4 regions of the Microbacterium endophyticum genome follow, and region 3 is predicted to be linked to each of the others. Evidence: predicted binding sites of a transcription regulator. Region 3 holds the regulator's gene; each other region holds the start of a gene.
The links. The regulator LexA, encoded in region 3, represses DNA repair genes until DNA is damaged. The targets are predictions, from matches to a motif close to TCGAACANNTGTTCGA.

Region 1: a site for LexA is predicted at 2,287-2,302, ahead of G6N83_RS11130 (HNH endonuclease signature motif containing protein). Genes of this name have one in related genera too.
Region 2: a site for LexA is predicted at 3,081-3,096, ahead of G6N83_RS07300 (HNH endonuclease signature motif containing protein). Genes of this name have one in related genera too.
Region 4: a site for LexA is predicted at 2,764-2,779, ahead of G6N83_RS07510 (Rv2578c family radical SAM protein). Genes of this name have one in related genera too.

The regions. Positions count from the first base shown of each region.
Region 1 is NZ_CP049255.1:2,379,323-2,384,717, reverse strand. It holds gene G6N83_RS11135 (alpha/beta hydrolase) at 1-721, opposite strand, end outside; gene G6N83_RS11130 (HNH endonuclease signature motif containing protein) at 855-2,276, opposite strand; gene G6N83_RS11125 (Ltp family lipoprotein) at 2,494-3,411, shown strand; gene G6N83_RS11120 (ferritin family protein) at 3,466-3,714, opposite strand; gene G6N83_RS11115 (hypothetical protein) at 3,967-4,332, shown strand; gene G6N83_RS11110 (hypothetical protein) at 4,537-5,109, opposite strand; gene G6N83_RS11105 (SRA domain-containing endonuclease) at 5,338-5,395, shown strand, end outside.
Region 2 is NZ_CP049255.1:1,566,191-1,571,585, reverse strand. It holds gene G6N83_RS07315 (helix-turn-helix domain-containing protein) at 1-379, shown strand, start outside; gene G6N83_RS07310 (RNA polymerase sigma factor) at 640-1,257, shown strand; gene G6N83_RS07305 (hypothetical protein) at 1,254-1,742, shown strand; gene G6N83_RS07300 (HNH endonuclease signature motif containing protein) at 1,724-3,070, opposite strand; gene G6N83_RS07295 (DeoR/GlpR family DNA-binding transcription regulator) at 3,200-3,982, opposite strand; gene G6N83_RS07290 (DUF4406 domain-containing protein) at 4,015-4,383, shown strand; gene G6N83_RS07285 (hypothetical protein) at 4,397-5,017, opposite strand; gene G6N83_RS07280 (helix-turn-helix domain-containing protein) at 5,008-5,395, opposite strand, start outside.
Region 3 is NZ_CP049255.1:392,685-398,079, forward strand. It holds gene hisB (imidazoleglycerol-phosphate dehydratase HisB) at 1-319, opposite strand, end outside; gene G6N83_RS01905 (histidinol-phosphate transaminase) at 316-1,353, opposite strand; gene G6N83_RS01910 (LysM peptidoglycan-binding domain-containing protein) at 1,464-1,844, opposite strand; gene lexA (transcriptional repressor LexA) at 2,103-2,786, shown strand; gene G6N83_RS01920 (hypothetical protein) at 2,840-4,201, shown strand; gene G6N83_RS01925 (S9 family peptidase) at 4,202-5,395, shown strand, end outside.
Region 4 is NZ_CP049255.1:1,612,907-1,618,301, reverse strand. It holds gene G6N83_RS07525 (energy-coupling factor transporter transmembrane component T family protein) at 1-291, shown strand, start outside; gene G6N83_RS07520 (acyl-CoA dehydrogenase family protein) at 307-1,470, opposite strand; gene G6N83_RS07515 (M15 family metallopeptidase) at 1,653-2,672, opposite strand; gene G6N83_RS07510 (Rv2578c family radical SAM protein) at 2,788-3,837, shown strand; gene G6N83_RS07505 (DEAD/DEAH box helicase) at 3,947-5,395, opposite strand, start outside.

The sequences.
Region 1 (5,395 bases), 930 kb from region 3:
TCGCGGGGTAAGAGGCGAAGAACAGCAAGCCGGTCGCGGGCGCCGTGGTGTCGATTTCGGCGCCCTCGGCTTGGATTGCTGCAACTGTTCCGCCGAGAGAGTGGCCGCCGACGACCCAGCCCGTAACGTCAGGATGCTGCGGCCGCGCCTCATCGAATGCTCCGAGCGCGAGGAACGCGATGCCGAGGGGTTGCTTCGGAATGACGACAGTGTGGCCGGCTTCGGCGAGTGGGCGAAGGACGGCGGCGTAGGCGCGGGCGTCGACGAGGGCTCCCGGCTGGAAGAAGACGCCGGTCGTGCTCTGGTCGCCGGTGGGGGTCATGACGATCTCGGTGGGCGACTCGGTGATGGTGACAGCGGCATCCGATTTCATTGCGGCGAGGGCCGGTTCTTCTGCGGTGTGCGGGCGAAGCCATGCGATGAGCGCGATGAAGCCGGTCGCGAGAACGACCAGGATGATGCGGACGACGCGGCGCCAGCCGCTGCGCCAACGGCCCCCTGTGGGCTCATGGTTTTTGCGCGGCAGGAACGCGAAGAGCAGCACGGCGGCGCATGCGAGGAGCGTCAAGCCGAGCAGCAACGCGTAGGCGGGGTTGCCGTGAACGACACCGCCCCATTCGGTGATGCTCGCCCAGAGCACGACGACAATTCCAGCCGCTGCGACAATAGCTGCCGCCCACATGACCCAGTCTCGACGTGGGGTTGCGGGTGCGGTGCTCATGAGGTCTCCGTGTGTGCTGAGTCATTCGGCGCGGGCCGGGATTCGAATGGGTACTCCCATCTTCTCCCGTCGACGCCGCATGCGGCTGGTCGCAGGGAGAACGCGAGCTGTGGGCGCGGCAGCCCAGCAAAGGTTAGAACGGTGGCGGCGTGTCTGGGCTTGAAGCGGAGGCAAACTTCTCCCCCACTAACGAATCGGTATCGGCGTCGCACTGGGCGTGACAATCGGAGTGGGAATGAGAATCGGGATCGGGCACGTCTGGTTCGAATGCGACCCCGGGTGGTTTATCCGTGTAGTTGCGCCCGGTCGGTGACGTCCACTCGAGGACTCCATCACCGCGTTGCTTCACCGTCCACCGGCTCGCGTGTTTCAAGCTGTGATGTCTTCGACACAAATGCGCGAGATTGTGCTGATGCGTTGGCCCGCCGAGGGCCGCATCGACTGTGTGATCAATGTCGCACCGGTGGGTGGGCATGCGGCATCCGATGAACCGGCAGTGTTGATCTCGCGCCCTGAGTTGCCGTTTCAACTGATCGTTGGGTCGGTACCGGTCAACCGAGATGACGGTTCCGGTGACCGGATGCGTGAACACTCGATCCCACCCCGGCGCGGTCCCTGCGAGCCGCCGCGCGCTCTCCGGATCAACCAGACTCAGGCCCGACAAGTCCGCCGGGGTCGATGCCATGCCCGCAAGCGTCGTGGCAGGCACCGTGACCTGCACAATCGCGCGGATCGCACCCAACCCGCCGCAGTCATCCCCCGCGAGCGGATCGAGGCTTGGAACCGACGTGAGCAGCATGTCGGAGAACAGGTCGGCGCGGATCTGATCCGTCGTCCGCCGATCATCCACAGGCTCGTCCTCGGTGTGAAGTTTCGTGCCGTAGTCCGACCGTCCCGCCTGGAAGTCTTTCAACGCCCGCGCCTGCTGCGTCAGCCGGTTGAACATCCCATGTGCCTGCACTGACGGCAATACTGCGTTGAGAGCACTCATCCCATCGGCCAGGTCGAACAGGCGCACCGTACGCGTCGCGTTAGCGTCATCGAAGCGTTCCTGCAGCGTCCGCGGTTGCGCCTTCTCGGCCAGGGCCGCAGCGAATCCTCGCAACCTGCCCGGTGTCTCAACTTCAGCGACCGCGACAACTTCGTGGTCGTACTGGGCTTTGGCTGCGGCATCCGTCAGGTTTTCACCCGCCCGCAACACGGCTTGCACATGCCGTTCCGAGACACGCCCCGCGCTCCATGATGCGAACGTCTCGGGGTAGTGCTCGGTGATGTCCATCGCGTCGTCGATGCGGTTTTGCGCGGTGCGATCCGACATCCGCAACGCCGCCCCGAGTTCTGCTGCCATGGAGCGCATCGGAATCTCTCGTTCCCGCGACTCACGAGACGCGATCAAGCGCATCTCAGCGAGTGCCATCCGCCCGGCTTCGGCGAGGTCCGCTGCCAGCGCAGCTTCGAGCTGCGCGATCTGCGCCACGCGAGATTCTGCCGACAACACAACCTCAGCCCGGGTACGAGCCCCGGGCGAGTGGTGTGTGGTCGTGTTCTCTGACATGACTCAAGTATCGAACATACCTCCGACATCGACCACCCCAAAACAGCCCAAAAAGCCCCGATGTGGATAACTTTCTTCAAAAACTTTTGGGGAGAAGACGATGCAAAAAATCCGCGCCTGAAACAGCCCGTAGACACAGCATCCGTCAATACCACTACGCTTGCGCTACACGTCGGGCACAAGGGGGTTCCGACCACTGCATTACTTGGGGGAAGTTATGTCTGACAACACATCCGCGCCTGCACCTGGCTGGTATCCGGCTCCGCATGCAAACAATGAGCAGCGGTATTGGGATGGCAGCCAGTGGACCGACTGGACCCCCGAGTCGGCCGCTGCCGCACGAGCAACGGCGCAGCTGCCGGCATCCGACAACTCTTCTACCGCCGCCACCACAGTTATGCCACGCGCCGAAACGCCCGTAGACGCGGTCGACGCAACGGTTCAAGCGAAGAAGCCGGGCCTGCGGTGGTGGGCTTGGGCTCTTATCGCGGTGGGCGCTCTGGTGCTGCTCGGCATCATCATCGGCGCCATCGGCAGCGCTACGAGTCGCTCGACTTCTGCGTCGGACGCGCGACCGGTTGCCTCGGCGACCGAAAAAGCCGCTGTCGAAGAGGCAGAACCGGAGCCCGAAGACACGCGGGTCGAGGTTCCTAATGTTGTCGGCAAGACTGTTGCCGAGGCGCGCGCGGCAATCGAGTCGGCCGGACTTGTTTTCGTGGCCACCGATGGTGCTGGGGATGACTGGACCGTTCTTACGCAAACGCCCATCGAGCCGGCTGAACCAGGCACCGAGATCGCCGTGACGGCCGAGGCTCCCGAGCCGGTCTACACGCTGGAGCAGCAGAATGCCCTCCGCGCAGCACAGTCGTATCTCGATCTCATGGCATTCTCGCGTTCCGGTCTTATTGAGCAGCTCTCGAGCGAATACGGCGAAGGCTATCCGGTAGAAACAGCGACGTGGGCTGTCGACACCGTTGGCGCCGACTGGAATGCAGAAGCTGCTGAGTCAGCGCAGTCATACCTCGACATGATGGCGTTCTCGCGCGATGGTCTCTATGAGCAGCTGACGAGCGAGTATGGCGAAGGCTTTACTCCAGACGAGGCGAACTACGCGCTGAGCCAGGTGGGGTACTGAGCGCCCGATAGGTACTCAGTCATCGGGCCTTCGCCAGACAAAAACACGGATGCCTCAACCAGCGACCTCTTCAGCGTCTTCACCGTGCGCGACGATGTCGCCGTCTTTGAAAAGAATCCCCTGCGCGATTTCGCGCCATTTCGGCTTCGCACGCAACAGGAATTCGAGTTCCATGCTGAAGTGCTTGTACTCCTCTCCCAGCGAGTCATTCATGATCGCTTTGGCAACCGCATCCTTCTCGACGGCAATGCGCTGGTCGTACCACCCGATCGCTTCAGCTTCTTCAGACAAGCTCGCCCACATGCGCGCGAAAGTGCGGACCTCCCGTCAGTAAAACTCCACAAATATTGCGGATGAATTCGAGCAGATCATCGTCGGACTAAGCGTTGCCGGGCTGCTGAGTTCGGCGTTCCGTCTATAGCACCGCGAGTCCGCGCTTCATGAGGGAAGCGAGCGCCACGAGATCGCTTCGCGAACACGTAAGCACCCCGGAACGTGACCCGGCGAAGACGGATCGTTATCTCTCCCGGGCAACCCGACGGCTACGGTTGGGCCGTGTCTGAGTTTGAACCAATGCCGCCGGCGTGGCATCCCAGTCGAGTTCGCATTGGTATGGTCTGGGGCGCGTCCGTCCTGCTCGTCACATCGATCGGCGCCACCCTGGCGGCCTGGCGGATGATCGCGTTCGCGAGGTACTGGGCTGCGACTGACCCCATCGAAGGCTTGGTCGTCCTTGCCCCTGCTGCGGGCGGTTTCTTCGCCCTCTTCGCAGGCTTCGTGCTGGCGCTCGCCGGAATGGTGATGGCAAGAGCGGATGGCGTGCCAACGACGGCACGTCGCGCGGTCACGACGGCTGCGGTGATCTGTTTGTGCATGAGCATCGCGGTGCCCTTCCTCGTAATCACTGGCATAGCTCGCTGACATACCTGGAGACCGGCACGGAAGTCGGTCGTCAACCGCACAGTCGTAGCTCGACTTGCACTCGAGGTGCTGTCCTCAGGCCGAGGACCAGGGCGCTTGCGGCGTCGTTCTCACGCGGTTTTTAAGGGCGTTCGCTCGCAAGCTCGCTTTAGCATTCGCGGAAACTCGGGGTGCTGGGATGCTGGGATGCTGGGATGCGCAGCTTTAACTTCCCTCGACCCACTCGTCCTTCTCGAGTTCTTGACTCACCGCTTCTGAAAGCGATACCTCCGTGGCATCGTCGGGGTTCCGCGCAACAAGCCAGTCAGGGCACTTTAGGTCTTTGATCGTGACCACTCGACCGTCTTGGTCCGCGCGAAGTTGTGCGCATCCGTAGAGGCTCGTGGACTCGGCGTACAGACCCGCGTTAGTGCTCGCCGCCGAAGGAATGAAGACGTCAATGACAGCCGCGCTAGGAGTCGAGGTAAAGCCGTAGATGGTTGGCGCCCGTCGAAGATCAACAGCGGTGGCCTGCTCTTCGGACGTGAGGAGAATATTCTCCGCTATTGGGTCGAGATGATCGGTCGCTGCAACGCCTCCGGGCGGCAACGCAAATACGACGTCACTGAAGACAATGACGGCGTTGTCCGTTCCTATCGCAATGCCACGAGTGGCGCTGCGCTTCGAGCTTCCCTCCGCAGTCCACACGTTCCCGCAAGACGTCAGCACAAGCGCGACCAGACATGCCGCCGCACATGCGGAGGCGGCGCGAGCTACCAGTGGAGATCGTCTTGCCATGGCTGCGAAGCGCCTCCCCCGCGCGCGTAAAAATCGACGCTTCAACGCACACTACCCGAACAGCAGATTGGAGCTGCTCAGGGCATTAGCTGGCCATGTGAACGCCTGCACTTCGTGTGGCCGTGCCCAAGATAGCGAGCCAGTGCGCGCCTGGCCGACGAAACCGCTCGATTCACTGATGGTCACTCTCAAGTCATCGCGTTCTGCGGCCTCGATAGGGTCGAGTCCATGGCCGACGTTACTCCCGCGAATCTTTCTCTAGAGCTCAACGTCCCACAGAAGCGCA
Region 2 (5,395 bases), 1.2 Mb from region 3:
TCCTTCGTCGCTGCTACCGGCAATGCCAGAGCCTGAGCCCATCACGCTCACCCGGCGCGAAGAAGGAAAACGCGTACCGATCGCGGAAGGTGATGATGCCGCGAGTAGCCGCGTCATCTCGTCGGGGTCGGCCCATATCGCGACCGTGCAGGAGTATCGAATCGAGCATGGCCCGTACGTGGGCGATTGGTTCGAGTCCGATGGCGAGCTGACCGTGTATGTGGTCGAAGGCTCGGTCATAGTCACAATCGATGGTCGTGGCGACTGGGAGCTTGGCCCGGGAGATGCGCTGTCGCATCCGGGTGCATATCGCAATCGCTGGTCGTTGCCGGGGCCGGATGGTGCGACGATTCTGCTCGTCTACGCGGTCGCCCCCTGATCTTTGCTGTCATCGGAACCAAACTCGCCCTGCCGGACATTCCCCTAGAGCGCTCGTTTCAGTGCGCTCTCGCACCGGTGGTGAGCGAAGGGGGTATGCACATGAGTCGCACGACGAGCCGTTCGGCCTTCGCTCTCGTGCCGACGCGTACCTTGGTGAGGGCTTCGCTCACTACCGGGCATCGAGCTTTTGCCTGCCCCTCCCGAAAAGTGAACTCGCGCCATCACGGTTATCCTGAGTGTGCTTCGCAGAAGAGATGTGTGCGACAGCGATCGGGGGGTCAGGTAGTGACGAGCGGCGGCGTCGAGCCATCAGACAGCGATCTGCTGTTTCGGCTCACGAAAGGCGACGAGCAGGCATATCGGTTGCTTTTTCGTCGCCATGAGCGCGCTTGTTACCGAGTCGCACTCGCAATGGTGCAGTCGCCGTGGGATGCCGAAGAGGTCGTGGGTGCCGCCTTCGCCGAGCTTTGGAAGAAGCGTGAAAGCGTGCGGATTGTCGACGAGAGCGTCGTGCCGTGGCTATTGACGGTGGTGTCGTATGCGGCGAAGAACCAATTGCGCGGGCTCCGTCGATATCGACGTCTGTTGGCAAAAGTGCCACACGACGCACCCGAGCCCGATCACGCCGACGAAGTCGCTCGGGTTGTTGATGCGGCATCGGTGTCAGCCGAAGTCCAGGCGGTGCTTGCAGACTTGGGCGCCCGCGACTCGGCAGTAGTCGTGCTGTGCATGGTGGAAGGATTGACCACACGCGATGCTGCTCGCACACTCGGTCTTCCGGAGGGCACGGTGAAGTCTCGACTTTCACGGGCAAAAGGGCGATTGCGGCGAAGCCTGTCGCAGTACGCACCGGATACCGAGGGGGTGACGGAATGAACGACAACGAGCGGATGCCACGCGCCCAAGCCATCGAAGATCTCCTTGTTGAGCGGATGCAGTCCGACCTCACTCGTCCACGCTGGTGGCGTACCTGGTGGGGAAAGCTCAGTGCCGCGGGAACTGTTTTCGTCGTCGCGGGAGTCTCGATCGCCGCGTTCCAAGTGCTCCAAGCTGCGCCTGTGACCGACACCGAGATCGTGGATTGCCTTGGCGATCCTCCGCTGAGCGCCGACGGTTCGCTTACTGGCACTTCAGTTTCGGTATTGACCGAGGACGGCCGAGTCAATGTTGACGACGCCATTGCTACCTGCCGCGCCGTGTGGGAGGCGGGCTTTCCTGCGGGTGACCCGCTCGACCCGTCACCGACCCCGGGAAACATCCCCACATCGTTCACCGTGTGCGTAACAAAAGACGGTCACCCAGCTGTCGCTCCGGGCGACATCGACTGCGTCGCGTTGAGTCTTCATCCCGCCGACGACTGACGACTGCTTTCCCCGCGAGCAAGGAGCGAATCGGGTTCGAATGCGACCCCGGGTGGCTTGTCGGTGTAGCTTCGCCCGGTCGGTGATGTCCACTCGAGGACCCCATCACCGCGCTGTTTCACGGACCACCGGCTCGCGTGTTTCAAACTGTGGTGTCGTCGACACAGATGCGCGAGATTGTGCTGATGTGTTGGTCCGCCGAGGGCCGCATCGACTGTGTGATCAATATCGCACCGGTGGGTGGGCATGCGGCATCCCACGAATCTGCAGTGCTGGTCTCGCGCCCTGAGTTGCCGCTTCAACTGATCGTTCGGCCGGTACCGGTCAACCGAGACCACGGTTCCGGTGACGGGATGCGTGAACACGCGATCCCACCCCGGCGCAGTACCCGCGAGGCGCCGTGCACTCTCCGGATCGACAAGACTCAAGCCGGACAGGTCCGCGGGTGTAGAACTCGTGCCCGCGAGCGTCGTCGCGGGCACCGTGACCTGCACAATCGCCTTGATCGCTCCCAGCCCGCCGCAGTCATCCCCCGCGAGCGGGTCAAGGCTCGGAACCGACGTCAACAACATGTCGGAGAACAGGTCGGCGCGGATCTGATCCGTCGTCCGCCGATCATCCACCGGCTCGTCCTCGGTGTGAAGCTTCGTACCGTAGTCCGACCGTCCCGCCTGGAAGTCTTTCAACGCCCGCGCCTGCTGGGTGAGCCGGTTGAAAATCCCATGCGCCTGCACCGACGGCAATACTGCGTTGAGTGAACTCATCCCATCGGCCAGGTCAAACAGGCGCACCGTGCGGGTCGCGTTCGCATCATCGAAGCGTTCCTGAAGCGTCCGCGGTTGTGCTTTCTCGGCCAGGGCCGCAGCGAACCCCCGCAACCTCCCCGGGGTTTCCACTTCAGCGACCGCCACCACCTCGTGGTCGTACTGGGCTTTGGCCGCAGCATCCGTCAGGTTTTCACCCGCCCGCAGTACTTCTTGCACATGCCGTTCCGAGACATGCCCGGCACTCCACGACGCGAACGTCTCTGGGTACGCCCCAGTCACTTCGATCGCGTCGTCGATCCGTGCCTGCGCGGTGCGATCCGACAACCGCAGTGCCGCCGCAACTTCTGCTGCGACGGCCCGCATCGGAATTTCCCGATCCCGTGAGTCTCGTGATGTCATCCGTCGAATTTGCGCGAGCGCGATCCGCCCCATGTTCGCGAGAACCTCGGCGCGTGCCGCCTGCATCTGAGCGATCTGTTCATCGAACGAAATCAACGTCGCCACAGACTCAGAAAGCTCGTGCGCTTCTGCTTCTTGCTGCTCGGCTTCGTTCTCTGACATGACACAAGTATCGAACATACCTCCGACATTGACCATGCCAAATCAGCCCGAAAAGCCCCGGTGTGGATAACTTTCTTGAAAAAATTTTGGGGAGAAACGGATGCGACACCACATCCCGCGAACGATCGCTCAGCTCGCTTCGAGCAACCGGACTCCACTACCGGCCAGTGCGCTGAGTGTCTGTGACGCCGGGCCCGCCGCGTCCACGATCACCGCGGCGACCTCATCGAGCGGCAACACTCGGTAGCGCGAGACAGCCCCGACTTTCTCACTACTGCCCAGCACATAAGTCTCGCTCGCTCGACTTGCCAGCACGCGCTTCATCGCCGCTTCATCCGAGTCTCCGGTCGTGAGGCCGGAGTGCTCGTGAATTCCGGTGACTCCGAGAAAAAAGCGGTCTGCGCTGATTGCCGTGGCCGCCTCAGCGGTGGCCGCGCCGCTCGCTACCGCTGAGTGCTTGAAGAGACGGCCGCCCAGAATGATCACTTCTGCCGCATGGTCGAGAAGTGCAGCAGCAACCGTCGGGCTGTGGGTGATGATCGTGCACTCGATTTCGAGTGGCAGCGCCCGCACTATCTCGAGCGCAGTCGTGCCGCCGTCGATCAGCACTGTGCTCCCCGGCTCGATGAGGCGCGCCGCGTATCGGCCAATGCGCTGTTTGCTCTCGGTCGCAACGGACTGACGTGCGCCATAGTTCACGACAGCGGGCGACGCGGGTAGTGCACCTCCGTACACGCGAACGGCAAGCCCAGCCGCATCGAGCTCACGTAAGTCGCGACGGATGCTGTCCTCCGAGACACCGATTTCGGCAGCAAGATCCTTCGCCACAATGCGCCCTTCGCTGCGCAGTCGATCGAGCAGAAGCTCTTTGCGCGATGCCGCCAACATACGTACTCCTTCACGTTTGTGCACGAATGTGCACGTTCTTGTATTACTGTAGCCGAATGACGAAGCCACTGATGATTTTGATCGCTGGGCCCTACGCATCGGGCACTCACGGAGACGCCGCGCTGATGCAAAAGAACCTCACCCGACTTGAAGAGGCTGCCTGGCCGATTTTCAGAGCCGGCCACATCCCGATGATCGGCGAATGGGTAGCGCTACCGATTCTCAGTAGTGCAGGCGCGAGCGGACCTTCCGACCCGCTCGCAGCGAACGTCATGTATCCGACCGCGCATCGCCTGCTGCAGCACTGCGACGCCGTGCTTCGACTTCCGGGCGAATCTAAAGGCGCAGATCAGGATGTCACCATCGCACGCGAGCGTGGCATCCCCGTCTATTCATCGTTGGCAGAAGTGCCCGGCGTCGAGTGAGCGGATCGCACCGCTACCCGAATGTGCCGGAGGGCCGGTAAACGACCGACGAGACGGCGCCGTTGAGCGACCCGAGACTTGAGCAGTAAGGGGTGCAGTTGAGCCTGGAACCGCCGTACGAGGTATTCGCATACGTGGTGACCCAGCAGTTCGCATAGCCTCGTGCGGATCGGGCGGTGTCATTCCACCCGGATGGGAGGCTCGGAAAGCCATAGGTCACCCCGTAACACCCAGAACCCGTACCCCAATGCAAGAGCGAACTGCCGCTCGCGCCGGTCGATGCCCAGAGTGTTCCGACGTGCACGGTACTCGCCGCGGCGAGCGCTGCACGCGACGGAGTCTCACCGCCAGCAGCCAGCAGCTTCTCAAGGTCTCCGGGAGCGCCATCGGCGATGAACTCTTTCGCTTCTGCGATCGTGTCGAAGCAGGAGATCACGGTCGGCACTGACTTTGCATCGTCTTGGGACGTGATGGGTAGTCCCCCCACTGTGCACGCTCGCGTTGCACTGAGGTCGGCTGGTGCCTCGGAGGCCGAAGCCGCCGTCGGCGCAGAAAGCACACCCGCGGCCACCACCGCAGTCACCATGATGGGCAACGCCGCAGCGCGCAGCCTACGCCAGCGCATCACAGCCACGCCCCCGTCGCACCGTGACTCCAGCGCGGTGCGCTCGACACATCGTTTTCTTGATGACGCAATCGCCGTTGCAGCTGCAGTGGGGTCTCATCGAAGACGCGGCGGAAGTGAAACTTCATTGCGCCAAGGCTGGTGAAGCCTGCCGCTTCAGAGGCCACTCGCACGCTGCGGCATTGCCCGCACAAGAGCGAGCGTCGCACCCGTTGCACGCGAGCCCGGCCGATGGCGTACGCCACACTCTCGCCCTCCGAGAAGGTGCGATCGAGGGTCTTTCGCGATACGTCAAGCACCCCAGCGAGTGCATCCTCATCAAATTGCGGGTGCCAGCACTGTTCGCTGATGACCTGCAATGCGCGCGCTCTCAGCTGAGCGCGTCGT
Region 3 (5,395 bases):
CTAGCGGGACGAGGGCGTCACCGTAACGCGAGATACCCGCTTTATCGCCGAGGGCCGTGCGGATGGCTTGCCCGAGAACGATCGACACGTCTTCGACGGTGTGGTGAGCGTCGATGTGGGTATCACCGGAGGCGCGCACTGTCAGGTCGGTGAGCGAGTGCTTGGCGAAAGCAGTGAGCATGTGATCGAAAAACGGCACACTCGTGTCAATCGCGCTGCGGCCGCTACCGTCGAGATCGAGCTCGAGCTCGACATGAGATTCACTGGTTTCGCGGTGCACAGCGGCGGTTCTAGTAGCCACGGGAGTCGAGGACGTCATGAGCCTGAGTGTACCGACGCCAGCGCGTCGAGGAATGCCGTCGTCTCCTCATCAGTGCCTGCTGATACCCGCAAGTGACCGGGAATTCCGACATCACGGATGAGTACGCCACGGTCATAGAGCGCCTGCCATGTAACGGACGTATCTTCGACACCGCCGAAGAGCACGAAGTTGGTCCATGAAGCGTGTGCCTCATATCCGAGCGCCTCGACGGTGGCAGAAATACGGTCGCGCTGCGACACGATTTCGTCGACCATCTGCAGCATTACCGGTGCATGGCGAAGTGCCGCAGTAGCTGCAGCCTGCGTAAGGCTACTGAGGTGATAGGGAAGTCGTACGAGACGCAACGCATCTGTTACCGCCGGGTCTGCCGCGAGGTATCCCACTCGCGCGCCAGCGAACGCAAACGCCTTGCTCATTGTGCGCGACACGATGAGTCGTTCGCGACCCGGCAGTAGTGTCAGCGCCGATCGTTCCTCGCGAGGAGCGAACTCTTGATATGCCTCATCGACAACGACAATCCCTGGAGCGACCTCGTATACCGCCTCGATGACGTCGAGGGGCATCGGAGTACCCGTCGGGTTATTCGGAGAGCAGAGAAAGACCACATCGGGTGCGGCCTCTCGCACCTGCGATGCGGCGCTGTGAGCGGTCAGGGAAAAGTCAGAATCCCGCTGACCGGCAACCCATGCTGTCCCCGAAGCGCGGGCGAGCAAGGGGTACATCGAGTATGTGGGCGCAAAGCTCATTGCGCTTCGTCCTGGGCCGGCGAATGCTTGCAACACATGTTGCAGGACTTCATTCGAACCGTTTGCTGCCCAAATTTGATCTGCGGTCAAACCATGACCGAGATACTCCGCGAAGCCTTCTCGCAGTGCTGTGAATTCCCGGTCCGGATACCGGTTGATGTCACGAAGAGCCAGCGCAATCGAATCGAGGATGTCATCAGCAACATCAGCCGGGACTGGGTGCGTGTTCTCGTTGACGTTGAGCGCCACAGGGAGGGGCGCCTGAGGTGCACCGTAGGGGGTCATCCCGCGCAAGTCATCGCGGAGGGGCAGGTCTTCTAGACGAACGCTCACCCGCTCTATGGTACTTCCGCACCGCGGGTCCTCTTCAAAGTTGAGAGAGACGAGGTACCCGGCTATTGCGCTGCGGAGTATTCAGACGGAATAGCGAGCGTTTGACCTGCCGCGACCACGGCGCCATCGAGCGAGTTGAAACGGATGAGTGCATCGACGACATCGCGAGGATCAGCCGCCGGGGCGATCTCCTCAGCAATCGCCCAGAGCGTGTCACCTGTAGCGACAGTGATCGTCTCGAAAGTGCCAATAGCTGCACCGTTGTCACGTGAAGCAAGCGCTGATCCTCCACTGAGCAGCGCGAATGCCAACGCGACGGCGATCGGCGTCGCAGCAACCGACAGCAGAACGCGGCGTCCGCGCTGCGTCATACGCAAGCGTGTTGCAGTGTGACGCGTGGCTGGCGCGGTGGACAAGAAAGGTGATGCGCTGATCGTGGTCATTCTGACTCCCATCTGGCGAGGAAGTTTCGTACTGAGCACTCGGCCAGGAGCACTCAGTACGAACTTCTCTTCCGAAGCTATCTTCGATTTACAAAACAGTCAAGCTGCAACTACTTCGGAAACCGATCGAACGCGACACGCGGCACGTTGTGCATGTTCAGGCTCAAATACGGATACCGTTTCGATACACGGAGCACATCACCAACCTCCGACATTCGAATACCGCTGCCGGACGGCCGCGAGACGGGAGCCATCATCATGAGCGACACATCCGCCGGCGCACAGCGTCCGCAGACCCGTCGGCGCAAGAGCCTGAGCGACAAGCAGATCGCGATTCTCGAAGTTATTCAGCGCTCGATCAGCGCTCACGGGTACCCGCCGAGCATGCGCGAAATCGGTGACGCCGTGGGGCTCAAATCGTTGTCAAGCGTTACTCATCAGCTCAATCAACTTGAGTTGAGCGGCTACCTGCGGCGCGACGCTGGAAAGACTCGAGCAATGGAAGTATTGATCGATCTCCCCGGCGTTTCCGGCGAGAATCCAGCCGACTCAGCGCCGCCCGTCGGCGACGCCGCTCTTGTCCCGCTGGTGGGGCGGATTGCGGCCGGTGTTCCGATCACTGCGGAGCAGCAGGTCGATGAGATCTTTCCGCTCCCCCGCCAGCTCGTCGGAAAGGGCGATCTCTTCATGCTGAAGGTGTCGGGAGAGTCCATGATCGATGCCGCGATCTGTGACGGCGACTGGGTGGTCATTCGTTCGCAGCCAACAGCAAACAACGGCGACATCGTGGCCGCGATGCTCGACGGCGAAGCGACGGTCAAGGCATTCCGCCAGCGTGACGGCCACACCTGGCTGCTCCCCCGTAACAGCGCGTTCGAGCCTATCCTCGGTGACGAGGCCGTTGTCCTCGGGAAAGTCGTCGCAATCCTCCGCGCGGTGTAGCGCGATACCGAGAGATCGCTAGTCTGGGCGTCAACCAGGGGAAGGTTGAGCACATGACCACTGAGCTTGACGAGCTGCGAACGAAGATCGCGCTGTTGCAGGCCGAGAATGCGTCACTGCGAGATAGCTCTTTGACCGTGAGCAGTCAGAATGCTTTCAGCGAGAAGCGACGCCACAGTTGGTGGCGTGGACTCATCTCGGCGCTCTGCCTCACGATGGCGGCCGTCATCATTCCAGTGTCTGTCGTTGGCAGCTGGGCACGCGTGCAGCTCGTCGACGAAGACAGCTTCGTGTCGACGTTTGCCCCGCTGATCGATGATCCCGGAGTTCAGACAGTGATCATCGACCAGGCCACGGCGGCAATCGACAATGCCGTAGATATCGATGGGTTGACGAATGATCTTTTCGACGGACTCAGCACGCTGGATCTTCCGGCAGCGGCAAGCAGCGCGGTCGATCTTCTTCGCGCTCCCGCAGCTGCTGGCGTAAAGAGCCTCATCGAGTCGTCGATTTCGCAGATCGTTAGCTCTGATGCCTTTTCTTCTGTGTGGCGGACAGCACTAGAAGCAAGCCATAAATCGCTGGTAGCGGTGGCGACCAACGATGGGTCGGGAGCAGTCTCGATAGACGACAAAGGTCAGCTCGGCATCCAACTCGGACCAATCATCGAAGAACTCAAGACCCGAATGACCGACAGGGGCTTCAGTTTCGCCTCAGCGATCCCCGCGATCGACACGACGATCGTGATCGCGCAGTCCGATGCACTGCTAGCTCTCAGTGCGGTCTACAACCTCGCGGCAACCGTCGGCTACTGGCTGCCGTTCGCCGCCATGGCGATGTTGGCTATCGGCATTTTGATCGCACGGCGACGAACAACTGCCCTCATGGGTGCCGGAATCGGTATTGCGCTCGGTGCCGGTGCGCTCGCAGCGACCCTCACTGGTGCCAATGTGGTCATTGGCCTCAACGCTGGCTCCATCGGAATACCTGCGGCGACCCTGCAGTCCGTCTATTTCATCGTCGTCGGAGGCATGCGGGATACCGCGCTCGTACTCGTTTTCCTTGGCGTGGTCGTTGCCCTCGCCGCTTGGCTCAGTGGTAGGTGGAGCCCCGCGGTGCGCACTCGCGCCCTGGGCGACTCACTAACAACGAGTGCGCGTCGAGGGCTGCAGCGCCGCGGCCTCAACACCGGCGTTTTCGGGATCTGGCTCGCACAGCAACGAATTCTGGTGCGAATTATCCTTATCGCTCTGACCGTTCTCACCCTGTTTTTCCTACGCCCCCTCACATTCGGCGATGTCATCCTGACCGCTGCAATCGGGCTGATGACGTGGCTTATCGTGTCTCTTTTGAGCCGCCAACCTTCGGACGCCGAATCGAGCGTCACTTCTGTCGACGCGCCAGTGGAGAGCTAAGTGCCGAAACAACTCCCGTATGGTTCCTGGCCTTCACCACTCAGCGCGTCCGATGCAGCCACATCTTCTGCTCGTTTTGACGGTGCACGGTTCGTTGGTGACGACGTCTGGTGGGGTCAAGGACTCCCAGCAGAAGGCGGACGCACGACCGTACGCCGTCGACGCGTCAACGGCGCGGTCGAAGACATCCTGCCTGCCCCGTGGAATGCACGTTCCCGGGTACACGAGTACGGTGGCGGCGCGTGGACCGTCACAACCAGCGGAATTCTTCTCTTCAGCGAACGTTCCGACGATCGTGTCTGGGCGATGGAGCCTGGGAGCTCGCCATACCCGCTGACCCCTGTCGAAGAGGGAGCCCGCTATGGTGGTCTTCGCTTCGACGCTGACGTGTTGCTTGCGGTACGTGAGCGTCACACTTCCGAACGAAAAGTGCCAGCACGCGACATCGTGAGCATCCCCCTCGATGGCTCAGCTGCCCGCAGCGAGAACGCACTGCGCGTGCTGGCATCCGGCTCTGATTTCGCGGCCCAGCCTGCCCTGTCGCCGGATGGCACCCTCCTTGCCTGGATAGCGTGGAACCACCCCGACATGCCCTGGGACCAAACCACACTTCGCATAACGACTCTTGCGGGCTCCGACATCGGCTCGACCATCGTGGTAGCCGGCGGCAGCGGTTCCGCGCCGCTCCAGCCGGTGTGGAGCAGCCCGACGGAGATCACGTTCTGCGACGATCCGACCGGTCGTTGGAACCTGTGGCGATACCGAATTGGTCATGCCCCCGAGCCAGTCGCCCCCGCAGACGCGGACACCGGGGGCGGGCTCTGGGTTCTCGGCGCTCGCTGGTTCGCGACGCTAGAAGACGGGCGAGTCGTTTGCCTTCGCACGAACGGTTCCGACGATGTCGTCGTGGTCGATCCCAAGTCATCAAGCGCGCGAAAGCTCGACCTACCTCTGTCGTCTCAGCTCAACGTCGAGGACTCCCGGGGCACCAAGGTTTTGATCACCGGCTCGGGCGCGCGCGTCTCATCGGGCGTCTGGCTTGTAGACATCGATTCCGGGGTGTACAGCGCAATCGCCGGCGGCAGCACCGGAGCCGAAGACGAATGGATGCCGCAGCCGCGCGCCGTTTCATTCTCCGGCGCTCGCGGCGCTGTGCACGCGTTCGACTATCCTCCCCAGAATCCCAACGTGTCG
Region 4 (5,395 bases), 1.2 Mb from region 3:
GAGCTCGACATCATCCGCCACGCTCATCGCGTGCGCGGCTCGCACGATCGCCGTGGGCCTTTCGGGGCACTAGCTCGCGGCGCCGGCTACATCGTTCCGCTCCTTGCGGGAGCGATTCGGCACGCTGAGCGCGTCGCGCTCGCCATGGACGCTCGCGCGTTCGGCGCCTACCCCGACCGTACCGAGCGTCACCTCGTGCCGTTTCGCCGCCGCGACTCGGTCTTCGTCGTCTCGTCGTGGATAGCCACGGCGGCGGTGCTGTGGGTGTTCTTTCCGTGGAGCCTGACGTAACCGTCGGCGATAGCCCTACTTTCGACCGATAACGGCGCGTGCGACGATTTCACGCATGATTTCGTTCGTACCGCCGTAGATGCGGTGCACTCGAGCATCGAGGAATGCCCGCGCGATCGGGTACTCCGTGATGTAGCCATAACCGCCGTGAAGCTGCACAGCCTGGTCAAGAACTTCCCACTCACGCTCGGTCGACCAGAACTTCACCTTCGCAGCTTCTTCTGGGGTGAGCTTGTTGTCGGAGTAGAGGCGCATCGCACGATCGTTGTACGCCCAGAGCACGTCAACCGTCGTCGCGATATCGGCCAGTCGAAACCGGGTGTTCTGAAAATCAGACACCGGCTGCCCGAAGGCTTCACGGCTCTTTGTATATTCCAGCGTCCACCCAAACGCGGCATCGGCGGCTGCCGCGGCGGCCACGCCGATCGACAGGCGCTCAAGGGGAAGGTTTCGCATGAGCTGCACGAAACCGTGTCCAGCCTCTCCGCCGATCAGGTTGCCGTCGGGAACGAAAACATCGACGAACGAAAGCTCTGCAGTGTCGTGGCCGTGGAAGCCCATCTTGTTGAGCTTCTTGCCGTGCTCGAACCCGTCCATACCGTTCTCGATCACGACGAGGCTGAAGGCATCCGCGCGGTTCCCCTCGCCCGTTTTCACGAAGGTGACGATGATGTCAGCGGTCTTACCCGACGAAATGAATGTCTTTGCACCGTTGACGAGATAGCCACCATCGACCTTTCTTGCCGTCGTCTTAGCGCCGCGCAGGTCGCTCCCGGCTCCCGGCTCCGTCATGGCGAGCGCGCCAAGAATCTCACCCGTTGCCATGCCAGGAAGCCACTTCTGTTGCTGCTCCGGGGTACCGAAATGCGCAAGGTAGGGGACTGCGAGATCATCCTGGATGCCGAAGGCTCCCGCGAGTGATCCGGCACCGGCGGCGATGACCTCTTCGTTTACCACAGCACGAAAGCGATAGTCCTGAAGCATCCCGGCGCCGCCGAACTCTTCCGGCACCGAGAGTCCGATGAGTCCTGACTCGCCAGCAGCGGTCATCGTGGCGCGATCTACTTCACCGTCGGCGTCCCACTGCTCGCGCTTCTCGTTCGTGACGTAGCGCTTGATGAACTCTTTGACGACGTCCCGAAATGCCTCGTGATCCTCGTCGTAAATGTCGCGATCCACTGCTGACCCCTTTTCGATTGCTCGAGCGACGCTCATGCCCGAACCAGTCGAAGGGCGCCGTCGCCGCTTTAATTCTATGCCGCGTCAGCACGACAGGCGACGCACGGTGTGGGATTCCATCTCATGCTCTCAGGAACTCGGTGTCGCAACGACTGGATGCTGCGGCGCGAGATCGAGGGTGATCAGTTGGCGTAATCAGGGGCAGCGGGTAGCCCGAAGAATTCTTCGAGCGTGTGCCAATCACCCTCGTGATACGCCGCGGCGAGATCCGTTCCGATGTAACGCAGATGCCACGGCTCCGGCGAATACCCGGTCGTATCGGTGTGCCCCTCTTCATAGCGCACGATGTAGCCGTACTCCCAGGAGTGCGCCGCGACCCAATCACCCTGTGCGGTGCCGGCGAGGCCATCGAGCGACGTGCAGCCGTCCGCGCCGCAGGCGACGACATCGGCGGCGAGCCCGGACTGATGCTCGCTGAAGCCGGGGCGCGCACTCACTTTGTCTGCCTCAGCCTGACCCATATCCGCGACATGGCCGCTGTACGTCGACTGTTGCGTCCCGTACGACCGATATCCACTCTCTAGGGCAATCTCTCCCACACCTGCAGCCGCAGCGTCGGCGACCATGGCAGTGAGAGCGCCCGCTGCATCCGAACGAAGACTGCCACCGGCAAGATCGCGCACAGCGTCGGGAATTTGACGCGGCGCAGGCTCGTAGTCGACGGGGTCAAAGGCTCGTTGCTTGTTCACTACCGTCCACACGCGAGTCGCGTCGCTCAAAGAGACGCAAGGCGCAGCACCGCTCGCCACGGCATCACGGAATGCCTCGGCGCCCCCTGCCGCGGTGATCGCGTCACCGTCGTTGCCAGCCGCGAGCGCGTCGGTGACGGCCGCGTTGTCACAGATGGCATCGCTCGAGTCGCCAGACGCCGCCTCCCCCGCCGACCCAGCGCCGCTCGGCGAACTACTCATCTGTGGCACCGGGAGCGCTTCGACGACGACAGGCGCGGTCGTCGCCGCCACTGACTGCTGCCCCAGTGTCGCATCCTCGCCGAGCGGCGGCGCGACGAGCGCCATCACAACGGCAGCGATGCTGCCGAGAGCAAGTACAGATGTACCCACCGCAAGCCACCCTCGCCGCAGAGAGCGACGCCGTGCTTCGCGCAAAGCGCGACGCGACACGGGGGCTTTGGAAGAAGTCATCAGTCCATTGTCCCTGATGCCCCTCGATGAGCGGGCAGGCACCCTTCGCGCGATGCGTTCTATTTTCTAGACCGACTCACTTGACTTCTAATAGAACACCTGTTCGACTAACGCCATGAGATGGCAAGGGCAACAACTGGGTGCGATCGATGACGCCGCACTTTCCGGCCTCGACAGCACGGATGACCTGGTGAGATCGGTGACCACTCCCGACTTCGCTGGCGTGACGTTTCACGAGGTCCTGGCTCGCTCAGCCCTCAATCATGTGCCCGGCACGTCTGAAATGCCTTTCGACTGGACAGTGAACCCCTACCGCGGTTGCTCTCATGCGTGCGTCTACTGCTTTGCCCGCGGTACCCACGCATATCTCGACCTCGACACCGGTCGCGATTTCGATTCGCAGATCATCGTCAAGGTCAACATTGCCGATGTGCTCCGGGCGGAAGTACGACGTGGTTCTTGGGGACGCGAGCACGTCGCCCTCGGCACGAATACCGATCCGTATCAGCGGGCCGAGGGCCGCTACCGACTCATGCCAGGAATCATCGACGCGCTCGCAGAATCGGGGACACCGTTCTCGGTTCTCACAAAGGGAACACTCCTGCGCCGGGATTTGCCGCAACTGGTGGAAGCGACATCCGTCGTCGATGTGTCGATCGCAATGTCGATTGCTATTTTCGATGACGACCTGCAAAAGTCCGTCGAGCCAGGAACACCGTCGACGCAAGCACGCCTCGACACAGTTCGCGCAGCAACGGATGCCGGCTTCCGTGTGACGGTGTTCATGATGCCCGTCATGCCGCACCTCACCGACTCGATGACCGCACTGCAAGACGCACTGTCGCGAATTCGCGACGCGGGGGCCGCCCGCGTGATCTACGGAGCGATGCACCTACGACCAGGGGTGAAACCGTGGTTCATGGCATGGCTGCGGCGTGAACATCCCGAGCTCGTGTCGTCCTACCTCGGTTTGTACCCCGGGGCATCCGCTCAGGCGCCTAAGCAGTACCGGCAGTGGCTGTCTCGGCGCGTGCGCCCACTGCTTCGCGCATACCACCTCGATGGGAGCACCGAAGAAGAAACCGCCCGGTTCCGCCCGCGTCAAACCTCGACACTCACGCGCGTCACGCCGACGAAGTCGGTTGCCGCGGCGCGACTGTTCTAGTCCGGGCGTCCCGCGCCCGGCGCGTAAACGCATCGGGCGGAGGATCTGAGCCGAAAGGCGGATCCACCGCCCGACTCATCTCCTCCGCCCGAGACGGATGTCTTAATAACTACGCGGTGACGTTCGCGAGCTGACGACCACTGAGTTCTTCGATGAGGTCGTCACCGATGCGTACATCGTCGAATGGTGCTTCGATCTCGGCACGGTCGAGCATCTCCGTCATACGGCGGCGGCGCTGACGCGTGATGATCGTCACGACAGTACCCAAGCGCCCCGCGCGGCCGGTACGGCCCGAGCGGTGCAGGTACGTCTTGTACTCGTCCGGCGGGTCAGCCTGAATAACGAGATCGATGTCATCGACGTGGATGCCTCGTGCCGCAACGTCTGTTGCAACAAGCACGTTCACACGACCCGAGGTCAGGCGCTGCAGGTTGCGTGTGCGCTTGGCCTGGTTGAGATCACCGTGAAGTGCGACGGCCGAAATACCAGCCTCATCGAACTGTTCAGCGAGCATCTCGGCATACGCACGGGTGCGAGCGAAAACAAGCGTCTTGCCGTCGCGATCAACGAGCGAGGTGAGGATCTCAGCCTTGTCGCGGTGATCGATGACGATGACGCGGTGGTCGATCGTGCCCGAGTCCTGGTCCTCACCGGCGACTTCGTAGACGGCGGGCTCGACGAGGAACTCATCGACGAGCGCTGCGACCTCGCGGTCGAGCGTTGCCGAGAAGAGCAGCTTCTGGCTGGAGTCTGCGGTGTGACGGAGAATCCGCTGCACGGGCTCAAGGAAGCCGAGTTCGCACATGTGGTCAGCCTCATCGAGAACAGCGATGCTGACCTCAGAAAGGTCGAGCTTGCCCTGGTTGACGAGGTCTTCGATACGACCGGGCGTCCCGATGATGATGTCAACGCCCTTGCGGAGCGCACCCACCTGGCGAGCCTGCGGCACGCCACCGTAGATCTGCGTGGTGAACAGGCCAACGCTGCGCGCCAGTGCCTGCACCGTGCGGTCGATCTGAAGAGCGAGCTCACGCGTCGGCGCCATGATGAGAGCACGGGGCTTGCGACCGAAGTCACGCTTGGCACCGGCCTGGGCGCGGAGAACTGACTCCACCAGGGGTGCGCCGAAGGCGATGGTCTTGCCAGATCCGGTGCGACCGCGCGCAAGCACGTCGCGTCCTTCGAGGATCGGTTTTACCGTTGCCGCCTGAATCGGGAAGGGGTGGGGTGCACCGAGGTCGTTCAGTACGCGAACGAGGTTCTGCCCAAGACCGAGGTCACCGAAAGACTCACCGGTAGTGATTGTCGCGTCGACGGCCTCTGCCTGCAGGCGCTCGTGAACGACATCGATGTGGTCTTCGTGCGCCTTTGACTTGGGCTGCGCGTTCCAGTCGGAACGGTTGCCGGTGTCGGTGCGACGGGGGCGATCGCTGGAGTCACGGCGCGGACGATCGTGGCGGTCCGGGCGCGGTGTGAAATTGGGGCGTGACGCAGATTCGCGACGGGGCCGGTCGTTCGCCTCGCGACGCGGACGGTCATCACGATCCTGGCGCGGACG